One region of the Oceanisphaera avium genome, then DNA from elsewhere that is predicted to be linked to it. Evidence: predicted binding sites of a transcription regulator. Region 1 holds the regulator's gene; each other region holds the start of a gene.
The links. Region 1 encodes LexA, which represses DNA repair genes until DNA is damaged. Its sites were predicted from a motif close to ANCTGTNTNNNNANACAGNT; they were not measured.

Region 1 (4,688 bases):
TCAATAGTGGTAATTAAACCAATGAGTGAGGTGCCAGCCAGCGCAAAAATTAGCATAAAAAGGAGTCCCACTAGGGCCCCCCAAAAGAGATTTAAGGCGCAGGCTAAGCGAAACTCTTGGCGGTTTCTCGCGCCTACCGCTTTGCCTACCATGGCCTCTACTGCATAGGCAAAGCCATCTAGGCCAAAGGAGATAAACATTAAAAAGTTCATTAATACCGCATTGGCTGCTAGTACGTCATCCCCTAATCGAGCGCCTTGAAACGTCATAAATGCGAAAGTCAGCTGCAAGCATAACGCGCGTAAAAAAATATCGCGATTAAGACCAATTAATTGCTTAAAAGCACCGCGCTTAAAACAGCTCGCCCAAAAGCCTATTGCTGGCCAAATATTGCGTTTTTTTAAAGTATGCCACACTAAGTAAGCGCCCAAGACTGTGGCCATATAATCCGCTAACACCGAGGCCGCTGCTGCGCCTTTTACTTGCCAACCCAGCCCCAATACAAACCAAATATCGAGCACTATATTAAGCGCATTCCCCAAGATCAGGAGCAGCATAGGCGCGCGTGCATTTTGATTACCCAACAACCAGCCTAATAACACTAAGTTAGTGAGCGCCGCCGGCGCACTCCAAATGCGCACTAAGACATAATCTCGAGCATAATGCTGCACTAAATCACTGCCCCCCATCAGCCAAAGCGCCAGCTCTGTGAGAGGATATTGTAACGCTAGGATCAGTAGCGCTAAACCCCAAGCAAGCGCGAGCGCGCGTGCTAACACCTGCAATAAAGCAAGGTTGTCTCCTGCACCATAAGCTTGTGCGGTAAGACCGGTGGTCGACATTCGCAAAAAGCCTAATAACCAAAAAATGAGGCTAATAATAGTGGCGCCCACCGCCACCCCACCTAAGTAATAGGCTTTATCTAAATGGCCAATTACCACTGTGTCTACCAAGCCTAATAATGGCACCGTAATATTGGACACTACCATGGGCAAGGCGAGCGCAAACACCTGACGGTGGCGAGCGAGATTAAAAAAAGAGGCAGGCATCATAAATTCTTAATCAAAGACATTGAGATAAAAAGAAAACGCAGCCCATCCAGTATTAAGATGAGCTGCGCTTGCTTGAGCTTTAAAAGAGGGAAGCCGGATTATGCTTAAGGCTTAACCGCGCCAGCGCGCTAAAATACTGGAGAAGTTTTTAACGAGCTCAGGCCCATTAACTAACGGCATTTCTGTTTTCTCATCAAAGTCGGGTCTAAAAGCGGCATGTAGCTCCCCTTTCGGGTTAACCAATGCGATCGAGGCAGAATGATCCACTAAGTAATTTTCTTCTTCTTTATCGAAAATGCCATAAATTAAGCCTAACTGCTGCACAACAGGCATTAGTTGCTCATGTTCGGCAGTCACCGCAATAAAGTTAGGATTAAAGTATTCGGTATAGACTTTTAAGCGCTCAGGCGTATCGCGCGCCGGATCTGCCGATACAAAAATCACTTGTACTTTATCGCTTAATTTAGCCAACTCGGGATAAACACGCGATAAGTCCGATAAGGTAGTAGGGCAAATATCGGGACAATAGGTGTAACCAACAAAGACTAAGCTCCAGTGATCACTAAAATTTTGCTCGGTGAAAGGCTCACCTTCACCATCGATTAAGTCTACTTGCGTTAAGGGCTCTCGCTCGGGGTAAACCACGACCGCATCGGTTAAGCTATTTTTTTTATCGGCATACCAAGCACCGCCCGCTAAGGTGCCTACCAGCAATAGCAACATTGCTAACAGCCATATCCATCGATTAGTTTTAGCCATAATTTATCCAATGATCCGCTAATTTCAGCACCCTGAGGTGGCTAATTGAAAAAGTTGCAACAGTGTAGTGCGCTTTATCTAGAAGGTCTAAACTTCAGCTGCCAGCCTAATGCAAAAGCTAACTAAGGTCGAGCGAGCATAGCAAGATAAACAAGTGGAAAAACAAGTCACTAGCAGAGATTAACAGTGCGCAAGCAAAATAGCCGGGCTGCAGATAACGGACATAAAAAAGCGCAAGCCAAGCTCACGCTAATTTATCTAACATCCGTTCTTTAAAAGTCTGAGTTGCGTATTACACCTACCGCTAGGCCTTCAATAATTAACTCTTGAGTACGCAGATCCACTTCAATAGGACTAAGCTCTTCGTTTTCAGGCAATAAGCTAACTTGAGTCCCTTTGCGCTGGAAGCGTTTTACCGTCACTTCATCACCTAGGCGCGCTACCACCACTTGACCATTACGCGCTTCTTGGGTTTTATGCACTGCTAATAAGTCGCCGTCCATAATACCGATGTTTTTCATACTCATGCCTTGCACGCGTAGTAAAAAATCAGCAGCGGGATGAAATAGCGACGGATCTAATTGGTAATGACTTTCAATATGTTGTTGCGCCAAGATGGGTTCACCGGCCGCTACTTGGCCAATTAAGGGTAAGCCCGTCTCTTCTGGCTCTTCTTCTACTAAGCGTATGCCACGAGAGGTGCCAGGCATCATAGTAATGGCGCCCTTTTTGGCCAGTGCTTTAAGGTGTTCTTCGGCGGCATTGGCCGATTTAAAGCCTAAAATAGTGGCGATTTCGGCACGCGTGGGCGGCATGCCGGTTTGTTGAATATTGTCTTTAATAATCTCCAGTACCTGAGACTGGCGAAGCGTGAGCGCTTTCATAAGGCACCTGTTTTTATATACAGTTAACTGTCAGTATATCCAGTAAATATAACAGCGCAAGCATAAAATCCGGTGACCACTTAAAGCAAGGTCAGCACGATGCCGACAAAAATCACCATGCCGACTGAATTATTATTTAAAAAGGCGCTAAAGCATAAATCTCGCTCACGATCTGCTATCTGTTTTTGCTGAAAGACAAATAAGGCCGCCGCGCCTAACAGACTCCAATAAAACCACGCGCCCAGCGCAAAGCTCTGCCCCGCTGCGACTAAAAGTACTAAGGTTAATAACTGTAAAACGCCCACAATAAGCTTGTCGTGTTTACCAAACAAAATGGCCGTGGACTTCACTCCTATCTTGAGGTCGTCATCTCTATCAACCATGGCATACATAGTGTCATAGGCGATAGTCCAGGTGAGATTAGCAGCAAATAATAACCAAAGGCCCAGTGGCAAACTGTTGCTTTGCGCCGCAAACGCCATGGGAATCGCCCAGGAAAAGGCAATCCCTAAAAATAACTGTGGCAAATGAGTATAGCGCTTCATAAAAGGATAAAGTGCAGCCCAACCAAGCCCCGCCACAGATAATAAAATAGTGAGCTTATTGGTGGTAAGCACTAATAGGAAAGACACCACCACTAGCAAGGCAAAACAGCCAAGCGCTTGGCGTTCACTAAGCTCACCGGTGACTAAGGGACGGCCCACGGTGCGTTTAACATGGCCATCAATATGACGATCCGCATAGTCGTTGATCACACAGCCTGCGGAGCGCATTGAAAACACGCCAATTACAAACACACACACTAACCACCATGAAGGGCGACCAGCGCCAGCAATCCACAGTGCCCATAAAGTAGGCCATAGCAGCAACAAGGTGCCAATAGGCTTATCAAGCCGAGCCAGTGCCATATAAGCACGCCATTGAGGACGATTAGTAGTTGTAGTCATTATTATTACTCTTGGTAAGCACACACAACAGGTAAAAAAAGTTCAGTCACTAGTACTTGTGCCTTAGGGATAGCAAGCACCGAGCGCCGAGCCCACAACAAGTCCTCTGGCATAGGCTGGGTTAAAGGAATGATGTGGCTATGGGATTGGATAAGGCTCTGGTATTCAGCCCTCGCAAGTGCTGCGTATTCAAAGGGGCTGCGCGTGAGTGTGGGATCATCAAACATAAGCTCGCCTAAGGCTTTATTACCTAAGCCACCGAGTGCTGGCACCGCATTAAGAGCGGCGGCTGAATATAAAGAACTGGCATAAATCCACGGTTTATTATCACACCATAATAGCACTTCTCGACAATAGCCGGCGGGGCTTCCTAGCCACTTTGCTTGGCTGCGAGTCAAAGTGATAGCGCGCGTCTTGAGCAGTTGTACTTTAAATTCATGGCAATGGGCTCGTAAACGCACCGTTAGCGAGCCGGCATCTTGTAACCAATCGATAAGAGCTGCGTTATCTACAGTGGCGTGAGCTTGCCAGTGCCAATGCGCATCATTACTGTGCTTCACGCGTTTTTCCTAGCTGTGATGTAGCAAGATGTCATGCTAAATGGCAGTTTTAGTTCTAAAAAACACGTATTCACTTGACCGACCCACACTTTGTTTAAACAATAGTCATCTTATTTTATAAAAAAGGCTCACGATGTTTCGCATACTAGCCCTGTGTCTCTTGTTCAGCGCAGCTTCGCTGCAGGCTCAAGAAGCCGTTCCAGAAGGCCCTTTATACTACACCATAGAGCCTGACATTATTACTAACTACCATAACTCGGGACAAACCTTAGGTTATATTCGGGTAACGGTAGATTTAATGTTAGAAAGTGCCGATAAAATGCCGTTAGTAGAGCAGCATATTCCTTTGCTACGAGATGCATTAAACAGTTTATTAGCAGAGCAAGATCAACAAGAAATTCGCTCCCTAGCCCTGCGCGAGCAACTCGCTGCTAAAGGCTTACAGCGACTTAATGACCTACTGCTTGCAGAAACTGGCGAAACGCC
Region 2 (4,688 bases), 900 kb from region 1:
CACCCACCAAAATCACATCATCAATATCAGAAACAGATAAGCCGGCATCTTGTAGCGCCGTTTTCACAGGCTCCAAAGACTTGCTAACCATGTCTTCAACCAACGACTCTAGCTTGGCGCGAGTCAGCTTGATGTTTAAGTGTTTTGGACCTGAGGCATCTGCCGTAATATAGGGCAAGTTAACGTCAGTTTGTTGGGCTGAAGATAATTCACACTTGGCTTTTTCTGCCGCTTCTTTTAAGCGCTGCAAGGCCAGCATGTCGTTAAGCAAGTCAAAGCCTTGCTCACGTTTAAACTCTTCAACCAAGTAATTAATTAAGCGGTTGTCAAAGTCTTCACCACCTAAGTGGGTGTCACCATTAGTGGCCAACACCTCAAAGGTTTTTTCGCCGTCCATTTCATCGATTTCGATGATGGAAATATCGAAAGTACCGCCACCTAAGTCATAAACGGCAACTTTGCGATCCCCTTTGGTTTTATTAACGCCATAGGCAAATGCCGCAGCCGTGGGCTCGTTAATAATACGCTTAACGTCTAAGCCCGCGATACGACCCGCATCTTTAGTTGCTTGGCGCTGAGCATCATTAAAATAAGCAGGAACGGTAATAACCGCTTCCGTTACGGCTTCGCCAAGATAGTCTTCAGCGGTTTTTTTCATCTTTTTCAAGACTTCTGCAGACACCTGAGGCGGTGCCATGCTTTTACCTTTTGCTTCTACCCACGCATCGCCATTATCGGCTTTCGTAATCGCAAACGGCATTAGCTTAATATCGCGCTGTACTTCTTCATCTTCAAAGCGACGGCCGATTAAACGCTTAATCGCAAACAAGGTGTTTTTCGGGTTAGTGACCGCTTGACGCTTTGCCGGCTGACCCACTAATGTCTCGCCATCTTCGGCATACGCGATGATAGAAGGAGTGGTACGTCCCCCTTCTGCGTTCTCAATGACGCGTGGATTGTCACCATCTAAAATAGCAACGCAAGAGTTAGTGGTACCCAAATCTATGCCTATGATTCTACCCATAAAATCCTCTCTAAATATCTTAAATTAAACGTAAGCGCTGTTTTGTCGCATTACAGTCTATATGTGGTTAGCCATTGTTACTTTCAAGGCATCACCCACATTTTTTTAATAAATTGGCTTAAGCTTTAGTGTCAATAGCAGGCCCTTTCGCTACCATCACCATGGCGGGGCGCAATACGCGGCCATTTAATTCGTAGCCTTTCATCATCACGCCCACCACTGAATTAGGCGCTACTTCAGCACTTTCTACCATGCTCATGGCTTCATGCTTATTAGGATCAAAAGGCGAGCCTTGGGGGTCGATGACTAACACCCCGTATTTTTCAACGGTGCTAAGTAGAGATTTTAAAGTAAGCTCTACCCCTTCATAAATAGCTTTAAAGTCAGGGTTTTCTTGGTCGGTATGCTCAAGTGCGCGCTCTAAGCTATCGATAACTGGTAATAAATCCCCAGCAAATTTCTCTAGGGCAAATTTTTGCGCTTTCTCTACTTCTTGAGCAGCACGGCGACGTAAGTTTTCCATTTCCGCTAAAGCGCGCAGCGCATTATCTTTTTCGCTTTGGGCGCGCTCATTGGCAGCGGCGATTTTTTCTTCTAATTCTGCTACATAGGTGTCACTGGCTTGCAAGTTCTCCACTTCTACCGTGGGCTCGTCATTAATATCTACCAATTCTGGCTCTAACGCTGCACCCTGTACGTCCTCAGGCTGATATTCTTTATCGCTCATGGTCTCTCCACTGATATTATTCTGGCTTGCTGTTGATATGGGGGAGGCTTAAGCATAATTCAAGAGAATTTTTTATGATTATTGCCGTTTGCTAGCACTCAAGCAGGGGGTTATTTAGAATAAGCGGCTCAAGACTGCTATTTTTAGTAAGTCCTGCGGTTCTTTCACTCTTTTATGCCAGGTTGATATCCATGGAAACTGAATTTAATACCATAGCGCTCATTGGCAAACCCGATCATGAAGGCGCTAACCAAACCTTAGTGGCACTGTATAAACACCTTGCCGACTTAGGCCTAAATGTAGTGATTGAACGTCGAGTGGGCGAGCAACTGGGATTAGATCAAGTCGAGCTTTTAGAAATGGTAGAGCTCGGTGAGCGCGCCGACTTGGCTATTGTGGTGGGCGGAGATGGCAACATGCTAGGTGCAGCACGCGTACTAGCGCGCTTTGATGTAGCCGTAGTAGGCGTAAACCGTGGCAACCTCGGCTTTTTAACCGACTTATCTCCCGATAGTTTTGAATATCCGCTAGAGCGATTATTAGCAGGAGATTATCAAGCGGAACAGCGCTTTTTATTAGAGACTCAAGTACATCGCCATGGCCAATTAAAAGCCAGTAATACTGCAATGAATGAAGCGGTATTACACCCTGGAAAAATTGCGCACATGATTGAGTTTGAGGTTTATATTAATGGCGTCTTTATGTATAGCCAGCGCGCCGATGGCATGATAGTCGCCACCCCCACCGGCTCTACGGCCTACTCTTTATCTGCCGGTGGCCCTATTGTAACGCCTAACCTTAACGCTATTACCTTAGCACCCATGTTTCCGCATACGCTAAGTTGCAGACCGATTGTGATTGATGCGGACTCACAAATAAAACTGGTGATCTCACCAAATAATAAAACCAGCCAAATGCTAGTGAGCTGCGATGGACATGTATCATTAGCAGTACAGCCTGGGGATGAAATTTACATTAGTAAAAGCCCTCATAAACTTAAGCTACTTCATCCTAGAGGCCATAACTACTTTGAAGTGCTGCGCAGTAAACTGGGCTGGGGTAGCAAGTTATTTTAAGGCAATACCAGCACTGTTGCTTTGCACCAAGAGCTCACGATAAAAAAGCTACTAACAAGTCAGCGTTTAGCTGAAATTACTCAGGCTTTGAGGGTGATTTTATCGCTTAAGTAGGAGGTTGCGCACTTACAGTTGTATTAATTGTTGCCACTGTACAAAATCACAGTATACTGTTTTTATAAACAGTATACTTTGTGCAGGGGACTTACCATGTTACTTCAGCTCACTATCAGTAATTTTGCCATCGTGTCCTTTCTTGAGCTGGACTTGCGCGCCGGCATGACCAGCATTACCGGCGAAACGGGCGCAGGTAAGTCCATTGCCATCGATGCCTTAGCCCTAGCATTAGGCGAACGAGGTGACTCGGATGCCGTGCGCCCCGGTGCAGAAAAGGCCGATATTAGTGCTCGTTTTAGAATTGATAAGCTCCCCCGCGTTAAAGCATGGTTGAATGAACAAGAGCTAGATGAACAAGACGAATGCATTTTGCGCCGCACCTTAACGCGTGAGGGGCGCTCGCGCGGTTATATCAACGGTTTACCCGTCCCTTTAAGCCAATTAAAAGCGCTAGGCGCTTTATTAATTAATATTCATGGTCAACATGCGCATCACGCTTTACAAAAATCAGACTATCAACGCGCTTTATTGGATGCTTATGCAGGCCATGCCCAATTAATAGAAAAATCCAGTCGGTTTTACCAACTTTGGCGCCAACTTAGTAATGAGCGCAAGCATCTTAAAAGCGAGCAAGCACAGTGGCAGGCTCAGCGCCAATTACTGGAGTACCAAGTAGCCGAGCTCGATGAATTGGCGCTAGCTAGCGATGAATTTCCTGAGCTAGAAGCAGAGCATGCGCGCCTGGCAAATGGCGCAGAGCTCCTTAGTGACTGTCAATTAGCGCTTAATGTATTAGCGGACGGGGAAGAGACTAATGCTCTTGAGCATTTGCGCCAAGGTCTAAAAGTCGTTACCGAGTTAAGTGCCATGGATGCCCTCCTTGCGCCCATTCAAGAGCTATTAGCCAGCAGCCTTATTCAATTAGAAGAAGGCTATAGCGAGCTTAGCCGTTATTTAGACCGCTTAGAGTTAGATCCCCAGCGTTTATCAGAAGTGGAAGCGCGCATGAGCAAAGTAATGGAGCTGGCGCGCAAGCACCAAGTAGGCGCAAATGAGTTAGCCAAGTTTCACCAACATCTTAAGCAGCAATTAGCAGCTATGGATAATAATAATGAGCGTTTAGAAGCACTGGATGAAGAAGTGACACACGCTAAAGAGCAGTTTTTACAAGCTGCAGAGCGACTAAGTCACAGTCGCCAGCGCTATGCTCAGTCTTTAAATAGCCAAATTACTAAAAGCTTACATCAGCTGAGTATGGAGCACGGGCGCTTTGAAATAACCGTCACTGCAGATACCACAGTCGGCTTTTCACCTTTGGGTATCGATAAAGTTGAGTTTTTAGTGAGTACCAACCCAGGTCAGCCTTTAAGCCCGTTAGCAAAAGCGGCCTCAGGGGGTGAGCTATCGCGCATTAGTTTAGCGATTCAAGTGATCACCGCGCAGAAAGTAGAAACCCCTACTTTGATCTTCGATGAGGTAGATGTCGGCGTCAGTGGCCCTACCGCCGCAGTGGTCGGTAAATTACTTCGCCAACTCGGCCAGTCCACTCAAGTGTTGGTGATCACTCATCTTCCTCAAGTGGCGGGAAATGGCCATCAACATTACTTTGTTAGTAAAAATAGTGATCAGCACGAAACTCAAACCCGTATGCAAGAGCTGGATACAGACACGCGTTTACAAGAGCTGGCGCGCTTATTAGGGGGCGATAAAATTACCGCTAACACCTTAGCGAATGCGAAAGAGC
Region 3 (4,688 bases), 1.2 Mb from region 1:
CAGTAAGGAGCTAATGCTCGCCACTAAAAGCCCCAACCCCCTTTCATCTTCTTCATCAAAGCGATCAAATGTGGGACTGTCAATGTCCAACACCCCCCAAATTTCTCCATTTTCTCTCATCGGCAATACAATTTCTGAGTTACTTGCGCCATCACAGGCGATGTGGCCCGCAAACTCATGTACATTAGCAACACGTTGGATGGCACCGCTTATAGCGGCTTTAGCACAGACACCGCCTGTCAAGGGTAGGCGCATGCAGGCAGGCTTGCCTTGAAAAGGCCCCAGCACTAAGCTGTCTGACTCACGAAAATAAAAGCCAACCCAATTAATATCCGGCACTGCTAAATTGAGTAGCGCGGATAAATTAGCCAACTTGGCCAGCCGATTAGGCTCACCTTCACATAAGGCGTGAGCTTGGGCGGTTAAACTTTGATAAAATTCTAATTTGTTAGACATACACAGAACACCGAATAAAGATGACTTAACTTACCTGTCCTTTCTTCAAATGAAAACCCAGTGATGGTGATTGATGGATAATAACAGCGCTGTGCCCCCACTATTACAATGGTCAAATATTGTCACTATGATGCGAAAACGTAAATCTGCGCTGATTTACGCTCATATTTTTGCACTATTAGGGACCTTGCTTGCGGTGCCCGTGCCCTTATTAATGCCCTTATTAGTTGACGAGGTATTGCTTGAGCAACCCGCTAAGTTAGTAGCCGGTTTAAGCTGGATACTTCCCACAACTTTGCAAACCGGCATTGGCTTCATTTTAAGTGTGCTGGTGATCACACTGTTACTGCGCTTATTTTCGTTAGTCTTTAACGTAATCCAAGGTCGCCAATTTGCACGGGTGGCTAAACATCTTACCTTTCAAATTCGCAGCTTATTAGCCGAACAACTCCTGCGCACTCCTTTGCGTGCCTTTGAGTCAGTAGGTGCGGGCAGCGTGAGTTCACATTTTGTCACCGATGTAGAAACCCTAGATAAATTTTTAGGCGAAACCTTAAGTCGATTACTCATTAGCTTATTTAGTGTGATTGGCACAGCTGTGGTGTTATTACTGCTTAGTTGGCAGTTGGCTTTATTTATTTTATTACTCAATCCGGTGGTGATTTATTTCTCTAGCCGCTTAGGCGCCAAAGTAAAGCACCTTAAACGTAATGAAAATACTGCCTTTGAATTATTTCAACAGGCACTGGTGGAAACCCTAGATGGCATCCATGAGATACGAGCGGCGAATAAGGAACGCCATTATTTACTGCGCGTGGTTGACAGTGCGCGCGGCGTACGCGATAGCGCCATTGATTATGCTTGGAAAAGTGAAGCCGCTAATCGCGCCAGCTTTTTATTGTTTTTATCCGGTGTAGAAGTGTTTCGCGCCACCGGCATGATAATGGTGCTGTTAACAGATTTATCGGTGGGAGAGATTTTCGCCGTCTTTAGTTATCTGTGGTTTATGATGGGCCCCATTCAAGACTTACTCAATATGCAGTATTCCTTTTATGCCGCCAGCGGCGCGCTAAAGCGTATTAATGGCTTACTCGCTTTAGGCACCGACGCTGAACAATCACTGCTTAGCCCGTCCTCTTCAGGCATGGGAGTTGATCCTTTCCTAGGAAAAACGACGCTAGCCATCGAAGTGAACAACTTAAGTTTTTCTTATAATGCCGAGCGCAAGATTTTAGACCAAGTGAGTTTAAAAATTAAAGCCGGAGAAAAAGTGGCATTAGTGGGAGCCAGCGGTGGCGGTAAGTCTACATTTATTCAGTTATTGTTAGGGCTCTATCCGGTCGATAGCGGCCAAATTTTATTTGGGGGAGTAAATAGTCAAGATATTGGCTTTCCGATTATTCGTGAGCATATTGCGACCGTCCTCCAGCAACCGGTGCTATTTAACGATACCCTACGGGCAAATTTATGTTTAGGCGATGAGCATAGCGATGCCAAAATTTGGCAAGCACTGAGTGTGGCTCAACTGACAGAGGTCGTCTCTGCTATGCCCGAGGGTTTAAATACCCAAGTAGGACGAAGAGGCATGAAGCTATCGGGTGGTCAACAACAACGCTTAGCGATTGCGCGCATGATCTTAAAAGACCCCGCCATTGTAATTTTAGACGAAGCGACCTCAGCGCTAGATACTGAGACCGAGCATAAACTTCATCAGGCTTTAACCAGCTTTTTAGCGGGGCGTACCACCTTAATTGTGGCGCATCGGCTTAGCTCTGTGCGCCAAGCCGACCGAGTACTGGTGTTTGAAGAGGGTAAAGTCAGTCAATCTGGTACCCATCAAGAGCTGTTAGCCACCCCTGGCTTGTATCGTACCTTATATCAATAATTACGCGACGGCGTGAATGGTCTCGCTACTAGCTGTACCAGCATCATCAGCGACTTCGGTTATGGCGCCCTCTTTAACGGCGGGTTTAGATGACTTTTTTGCAGCGACTTTTTTAGGGCCGCTTAATTGGTCTTGGTGCTGGGCTAAAAAGAGGGCCAAGGCCTCACGATCACTTTCTGCTAATTGCACGGGGGCTTGACTCAGTACCTGGTCGAGGTGCTCAGCTAAGTCCAACAATTTATCAAAAGCATCTGCTTCTTTTTTATTGGTAAACGTCATTTTTTCGATTCCGTTTCTAACCACGAGATATTGTATTGTCACTGCCATAACGGACTCCTTATCTGTATATGTATACAGTAATATTTTGTAGGCGTAGTTGCAAGCGCTCATCTGCTTGGCGAGGCTGCCACTAACTTAAGCGTGATAACATTATGACGCACTTCAGCTTATACTGAGCGGCGCTAACCTAGAGGGGTTAAGCTCAGATGGCTTTTAAATTAAGCTCTTTCACTACTAGATGCTCACCCACAGTTACGCGGTGGGCATAGGAGGAACTCCGGCGTATGTCCGCTCGCGCATCTCTACCTCTTATTATCTTACTGGGTGCGGTTTCTGCCCTCACGCCGCTGGCGATAGATATGTATTTACCGGCTATGCCCGCGATTGCCGAGTCGTTAGCTAGCAACTCCCATCGGGTACAAGCCACGCTCGCCGCTTACACCGGCGGTTTTGCCCTTGGGCAATTATTATTTGGCCCCTTATCGGATGCTAAGGGTCGTCGCCCGGTGTTATTAGGTGGCATGACTGTGTTTGCACTCGTCGCCATGCTGTGTGCCATGACAAATTCCGTAGAAAGTCTCACTTGGTTGCGCTGTGCGCAAGGCTTTGCCGGTGCCGCCTCGGCAGTGGTGATACAAGCATTGGTGCGCGACTTATTTAACCGCGAAGACTTTGCGCGCACTATGTCTTATATCACCCTCGTCATGACCCTAGCCCCGTTAATTGCCCCTATGCTAGGTGGGCACTTGGCTCATTGGTTTGGCTGGCGCTCCATATTTTGGGCATTAAGTGGCTTTACGTTATTAGTGGCTCTGGCCTGTAGTATTCGCCTGCCCGAAACGCTGCCCCAGCTAAGGCGCCAACCTCTGCACTTAGGCTCCATATTGCGCAGCTATTTACGTTTACTGACCAGCTCAGTGGCCTTGGGTTATATGCTATGTGGCGCCCTTTCTTTTGCAGGCATGTTTGCTTTTTTAACAGCTGCGTCGTTTATTTATATTGATATTTACGGCATAGCCGCGCCGCAGGTGGGATATTTGTTTGGCTTAAACGTAATAAGCCTCATGGCTTTTACTATTTTTAATGGCCGCTGGGTCCATCGTTTAGGCTCACGGACTATGCTGCGTTTGGCACTGGGGCTGCAATTATTGGCCGGGCTATTATTGCCCATCGGTCCTTTAATGGGCTGGGGGTTGTGGTCGGTGGTGGCCCCCATTATGTTATATGTGGGCGTTATTTCTACTATTGGCAGTAATAGCATGGCCAGCCTACTCAGTAACTTACCTAACTTAGCGGGCACAGCTTCGTCAATGGCGGGCACTCTTCGCTTTGGCTCGGCAGCCTTGGTGGCCGCTTTCGTTGCTACCCTTCCCGATAATAGCCCGCTGTATATGCTGTTTACTATGACCGCTTGCACCTTGTTGGCCAGCTGTGCCTATTTTTTACTGGCTGAGCGACAGCGCCCCGCTATTTAACAATACTTACACTTTAGGCCCTTTGAGTAAGGCTTCAATGCTGCCAATGGCACCTAAGACGCTGCTGGCTTCAAAGGGCAAGAAGACACGCTCTCCGTTTTTAGCAATATCGGGCAAGGTATTTAAATATTCAAGACCGAGCAAATAACCAATCACAAGCTCTGGCTCTAATTGTTGATTACCTGCTAACAGTACTTCTTCAATGGCTTGGCGCTGACCTTGTGCTAATAAAATAGCCGCTTCTTTACTGCCTTCCGCCATTAAAATACTGGAGCGCTTCGCCCCTTCTGCTTGCGCGATGGCCGCTTCTCGCTCCCCACTGGCGCGCAGTACTAGCGCTCGGCGCTCACGCTCGGCCGCCATTTGTTTGCGCATAGCATCTTCTACTTCTGCAGGGATCACTATGTCTTGAATTTCTACCCGCGTAACTTTAACGCCCCATTTATTACCGGCTTCATCCATAACGACTTGTAATTTATCGTTAATTTCTTGGCGTGATTCAAATAACTTATCCAGCTCCATTTTACCCATTTCGGAGCGCAGTGAGGTTTTAGCTAAAATTTCAATCGCTTGGATCAGGTTTTCCGTTTGAT
Region 4 (4,688 bases), 540 kb from region 1:
AGGTTGCTTAATATGACTGAGTGCATCCCTAGCTTGAGCAAATACCTCACCGGGGGGTGTTGCTTTTCAAGTAAACGCAGCGTGCGAATATAGGCCTCTCTATGACTGCTTTGCTCATATAAGTTTAGGGCTAAGCTAAGCTCTAGCTGGCGCTCGGCAATACGCCCTAATTGGTAGAGCACCTTATTACGCCGATACTCAAGCCATTCGCAATGCACGGGTGCGGGTAATAAAGGATAAATATCTGCGATGGCCTCTCCTTCATTAACGCGTGCGAGTAAGTGCTGTAAGGTCAAATATAAGTCGACTTCGGCGCGAGTTTGAAAAGGTTGCGAGTCGGGCGTTAAGGGGACGGTTTCAAATTGCTGTAGCCCAAGCTCAGTGAGTACAAACTCTGACCAATCTTGATGTAAATTACCAAAAAACATCAATCTTAGCCGCTCAAATAAGGCCGCAGCCCTTAATTCAATCACCTGAAAAGAAGCCTCTGGCCACCAAGTCGCCAGCGGCTGGGGCTCAGAGGTGGGATAATGGCTTAATAACGTCGCAATTAAGTCAGCTTTACGCGTATTGGCTTTTAGCTCGGTCTTAATTAGGCGTTGTACTAAGTGGCGACATTCTTCTCGCTTAGTTAACTGGCACAGCTCGCTTAAAGTAATAGCAGGTAACAAGGTGGCTAAGCCAACAGCGCTAAGCTCTTCCAGTGCACACATTAAGTTTGGCACTTCATGGTAGTTAAGTTTATCGGTACGAAATAGAGTGCCTTTTCGCATCACTAACCGCACTAATAGTGCTTGGCTGGCGGTAGTGAGCTGTAAAAACTGCTGTAAGTGTTGGCGCTCCTCTGGAGTTAATAAATGAGGGTATTGGCGCAAGCAGAGTTTAATTACCTGCTCGGCATTGCGCAGGTAATAAAGAGGATCGCTAAGAGAAGTGGCAATAACAGGGGGCATTAATATCAAGTGCGTTAGAAGTATTAGCGCTATTCTACGGTGACTAGTGTGTAAACGTACAGTGTTTTTTTAGGGTGTTTATTGCACAGTTAACACCAATTACCTTAGTGCTTGCCTTATTTTAACCGCGCTTGAGTCAAAATTAAGGGGGCATAATTTAATGCGCACCTGTTAAGGCGCGCTTTTTTAGAACAGTTATTCTTCACTAGGTTTAGCAGTTGAGGTTTCTTGTTCAGCACTGGCTTTAGGTAAGAGCGCTAAAAAGTTATCGTGAGCAATGGCCTGCGCTACCGACTTAGGCAGCGCCTGCAACACAGGCTCAAAGCCATTTAAAATATTACCTAAGTTATCAAAGCGTCCCACCACATCACTGCCCAGCACAAATCGCTGCGGATTATCTTCTAATAATTTCATCCAGCGAGGGCGCGGCGTGCCTTGTTCATCTAATAAATAAGGCTCTAACAAGGTCCAGGATAAGTCGATGGTTAAATTATCGTAGTCAGCGAGTAGGCGTGTTAATAAGGGGCGTAAAAAATCTAGCTCCTCTTGATGGCGGTGCAACTCTTTGCTGGTACCGGCATGAGCCCAGATAAATTTAACATCAGGATTTTTTTGCAGCGCCTCTTCTAATTCCTCCAGATACAAAGGCTTGCGCTCACGCTTAGAGGTGACATTGCTGTGCACTAATACGGGCAAGTCAAATTCGGCGGCCACTCTATACACTTTCATCATGGCTTCGCTATTTGCGCGTGGCGTATCGCCATGCATCAGTGCCGTGACATCATCATGGCGAGTAAACACTTCGCCTATGCCTTGCCAAAAACCCGGATTAAGCTCTAGTGCACGGCGCAAATGAGCGGCGGCGTTTTTATCGGTAGCATTAATGCCTGATAAAAAAGGAATAAAGCGCTGCTGATCTTTCGCCGGTAGGGCTTGAATGGCATGCATTAATTCAAAATCTGTAGCGCTATACCAATATAAAGCCGCATCGTCGCCGGCATAATAGCGCGGCTTTTGCGGCTCATCTTCTTGCCAAATTTTAGCCACGGGAATGCCCATGATCACAGCGCGACTGACTTTGCCTTTATCCATGGCACTAAGTAGGGCGGGCATGCCCTCAGATTCTTGGAAAAAGTCCACATAATGCAGATGCCCATCCACATAAGAACGAGCAGCGAGGGAGGAGCTGGCGAATAACAACGACAACGCTAAAGAAGCATAAACTGGGGTGCGTAACAAAATATTGCCTTTTCTAATATAACTTAATCCTAGGAGCCTAATAGTAACTAAGAGTTCTTAGCTAAGCGCGCTTTGCTTATTAAGCGAGTCAGTAATTGACGATCAATGCCTAAAAATACGCCATTTCCGTGCTGTTTTGGTTATAAAAGCGGTAAAAAGGTAAACAGATGCCTTAAGCCGTATGAGTTTAGCGGCGTGCCTTGCAGTGCGCTTTAATGTTGATACTTGCGCTTTAGCAAAATCAAAAATACACTGTTTTTATATACAGTGCTTGAGGTGGCTATGGCGAGTCTTTTAGGTAAGTTACAAACGGATGTGGAGCACCTATTGCCCCTGTTACTGGAGCGTGCTTCTTGCGGCTTTCCCAGTCCTGCTCAAGATTATATTGAACAAAGCCTCGATCTTAACGCTTATTGTATCCGCCACCCCGCCGCGACTTATTTAGTCCAAGCAAGTGGAGACAGTATGATAGGCGCGGGTATTTACCCAGGCGATTTATTGATAGTGGATCGCAGCCTAGAAGCCCGTCATGGCCAAGTGGTGATAGCCAGTGTTAATGGGGAAATGACGTGTAAACGCCTAGAACTACGCCCATGTGTGCGCTTGGTTGCTGCTAATCCTGCCTACGGCGCTATTGCGGCGAGTGAAGATATTAATGTAGAAATCTTTGGGGTCGTGACTAACTTAGTGCGCAAGTTGTCCTTATGAAGACCGGCTTTGCGTTAGTTGATTGTAATAACTTTTACGCTTCTTGTGAGCGATTATTTCGCCCAGACTTAGTAGGCCGCCCCATAGTGGTGTTGTCTAATAACGATGGCTGTGTGGTGGCTCGCAGTTTTGAAGCAAAACAGCTGGGTATTAAGATGGGCGTGCCTTATTTTAAGATTAAACGCCAGTTTGAGGCACTGGGCGGCGTCGCTTTTTCTAGTAACTATGCGCTTTATGCCGATATTTCTAGTCGCGTGATGCAAGTATTAGAAATGTGCTCACCTAAAGTGGAAGTGTATTCAATTGATGAAGCATTTATTGATGTGAGTGGTATGAGTGCCCTTACGCCCTTGATAAGTTTTGGCCAAGACTTACAAACTAAGGTAGCGCGCTGGGTAGGTATAGGTGGGCGTGGGCATAGCGCCCACTAAAACCTTGGCTAAGCTGGCTAACTATGCCGCTAAGCGTTGGCCCGCAACGGGTGGAGTGGTGGACTTAAGTGCAGTGAGTCGCCAACAAAAATTATTAAAAATAGTCCCAGTTGCGCAGGTGTGGGGCATAGGGCGGCGCTTAGCAAAGCAACTTAATAGCCTAGGTATCAATAGTGCTTGGCAACTGGCTCAAGCTAACAGCAAGGTGATCCAGCGCCAATTTTCGGTGGTGTTAGAGCGTACTGTGTGTGAGCTTAATGGTGAGGCTTGTTTAGCGCTAGATGAAAGTGATATGCCTAAGCAACAGCTGATCAGCTCGCGCAGCTTTGGTGAAAAAATTACCGAACTGCAATCTATGCGCCAAGCCGTAAGCCAATATACCTGTCGCGCCGCAGAGAAATTACGCCAACAACACAGCGATTGTCGAGTGGTACAGGTGTCGGTGCGCACCAGTCCTTATGCGCCTAACCAAGCTTATTATAGTAATTCGGCACTAAGTGTCTTGCCACTACCCAGTAACGATAGCCGTGAGTTAGTACAAGCGGCGCAGCAGTGTTTAGCACAAATTTGGCGCCCCGGTTATCGTTATCAAAAAGCGGCCGTTATGCTCAGTGACTTTTGGCCGACGGGCACCTATCAAGGCTGTCTTTTTGCTACCCCAGAGACCTCACCCAACAGTGCGGCGTTAATGGCAGTACTCGATGCGATTAACAGCAGCGGAAAGGGGCGGATTTTTTTTGCCTCTCAAGGCATAGCTGCCAATTGGCAAATGAAGCGCGATTATTTATCTCCGGCTTATACTACGCGCTTTAGTGAGTTACCCAAGGTTACTTAGGTGAAACTAAGAAGATTTAGGTGCAACTTGAGGAGTAAGCTCTTGTGGGGAAAAATCCAACGGATTATCGCTCGCGGGAGGATGAGGACGAGGAAGCGTGGCTATTAAAAAGACAACTAACCAGATAAACGCCACCCAGCGCACCCGCTTAGAATAGCCTTTGCGAAGCGTAAACCAAGCAAAAATAATGGGTAGGAATAAAATGCCCATGCCAAGGAAAAACTCCAAGGGACGATGGTCAGTCGCTGCGCTGGGTTGAACGGTGGCAGGCTTAACGTAGTGCGCTTCAATAAACGCATTAAGCGCCAGTATTTCATCTATGATGGCTTGATGAGCCGCTTGCTCAGGAATGTCTGCTGCTATTAATTGTTCAATATTAGCTTTGCGCTGCTTAAAGGCAGATAAAAAGGCTTGGAATTCAGGGTTATCAGCCCGCGCATTATTGAGGGTGGGCGATTGAGTTTTGAGGGTAGCGAGATCGAGCCTTGTTAGTTGGGCAAAGCGTACCACTGTCTGGTTTAG

Region 2: the regulator LexA is predicted to act here: its motif matches at 2,996-3,015, upstream of recN (DNA repair protein RecN).
Region 3: the regulator LexA is predicted to act here: its motif matches at 2,681-2,700, upstream of CBP12_RS03615 (YebG family protein).
Region 4: the regulator LexA is predicted to act here: its motif matches at 2,443-2,462, upstream of umuD (translesion error-prone DNA polymerase V autoproteolytic subunit).

Annotation. Positions count from the first base shown of each region.
Region 1 is NZ_CP021376.1:2,012,483-2,017,170, forward strand. Features, by position in the region: gene dinF (MATE family efflux transporter DinF) at 1-1,049, opposite strand, end outside; gene CBP12_RS09300 (SCO family protein) at 1,164-1,811, opposite strand; gene lexA (transcriptional repressor LexA) at 2,084-2,695, opposite strand; gene ubiA (4-hydroxybenzoate octaprenyltransferase) at 2,776-3,642, opposite strand; gene CBP12_RS09315 (chorismate--pyruvate lyase family protein) at 3,648-4,202, opposite strand; gene CBP12_RS09320 (flagellar basal body-associated FliL family protein) at 4,336-4,688, shown strand, end outside.
Region 2 is NZ_CP021376.1:1,113,437-1,118,124, forward strand. Features, by position in the region: gene dnaK (molecular chaperone DnaK) at 1-1,024, opposite strand, end outside; gene grpE (nucleotide exchange factor GrpE) at 1,143-1,751, opposite strand; gene nadK (NAD(+) kinase) at 1,943-2,827, shown strand; gene recN (DNA repair protein RecN) at 3,038-4,688, shown strand, end outside.
Region 3 is NZ_CP021376.1:797,281-801,968, forward strand. Features, by position in the region: gene CBP12_RS03605 (GAF domain-containing protein) at 1-456, opposite strand, end outside; gene CBP12_RS03610 (ABC transporter ATP-binding protein) at 530-2,341, shown strand; gene CBP12_RS03615 (YebG family protein) at 2,342-2,668, opposite strand; gene CBP12_RS03620 (Bcr/CflA family multidrug efflux MFS transporter) at 2,905-4,095, shown strand; gene CBP12_RS03625 (SPFH domain-containing protein) at 4,102-4,688, opposite strand, start outside.
Region 4 is NZ_CP021376.1:1,476,430-1,481,117, reverse strand. Features, by position in the region: gene CBP12_RS13725 (PDDEXK family nuclease) at 1-953, opposite strand, end outside; gene CBP12_RS06810 (amidohydrolase family protein) at 1,149-2,192, opposite strand; gene umuD (translesion error-prone DNA polymerase V autoproteolytic subunit) at 2,475-2,900, shown strand; gene CBP12_RS13935 (Y-family DNA polymerase) at 2,897-3,331, shown strand; gene CBP12_RS06800 (DinB/UmuC family translesion DNA polymerase) at 3,312-4,166, shown strand; gene CBP12_RS06795 (hypothetical protein) at 4,173-4,688, opposite strand, start outside.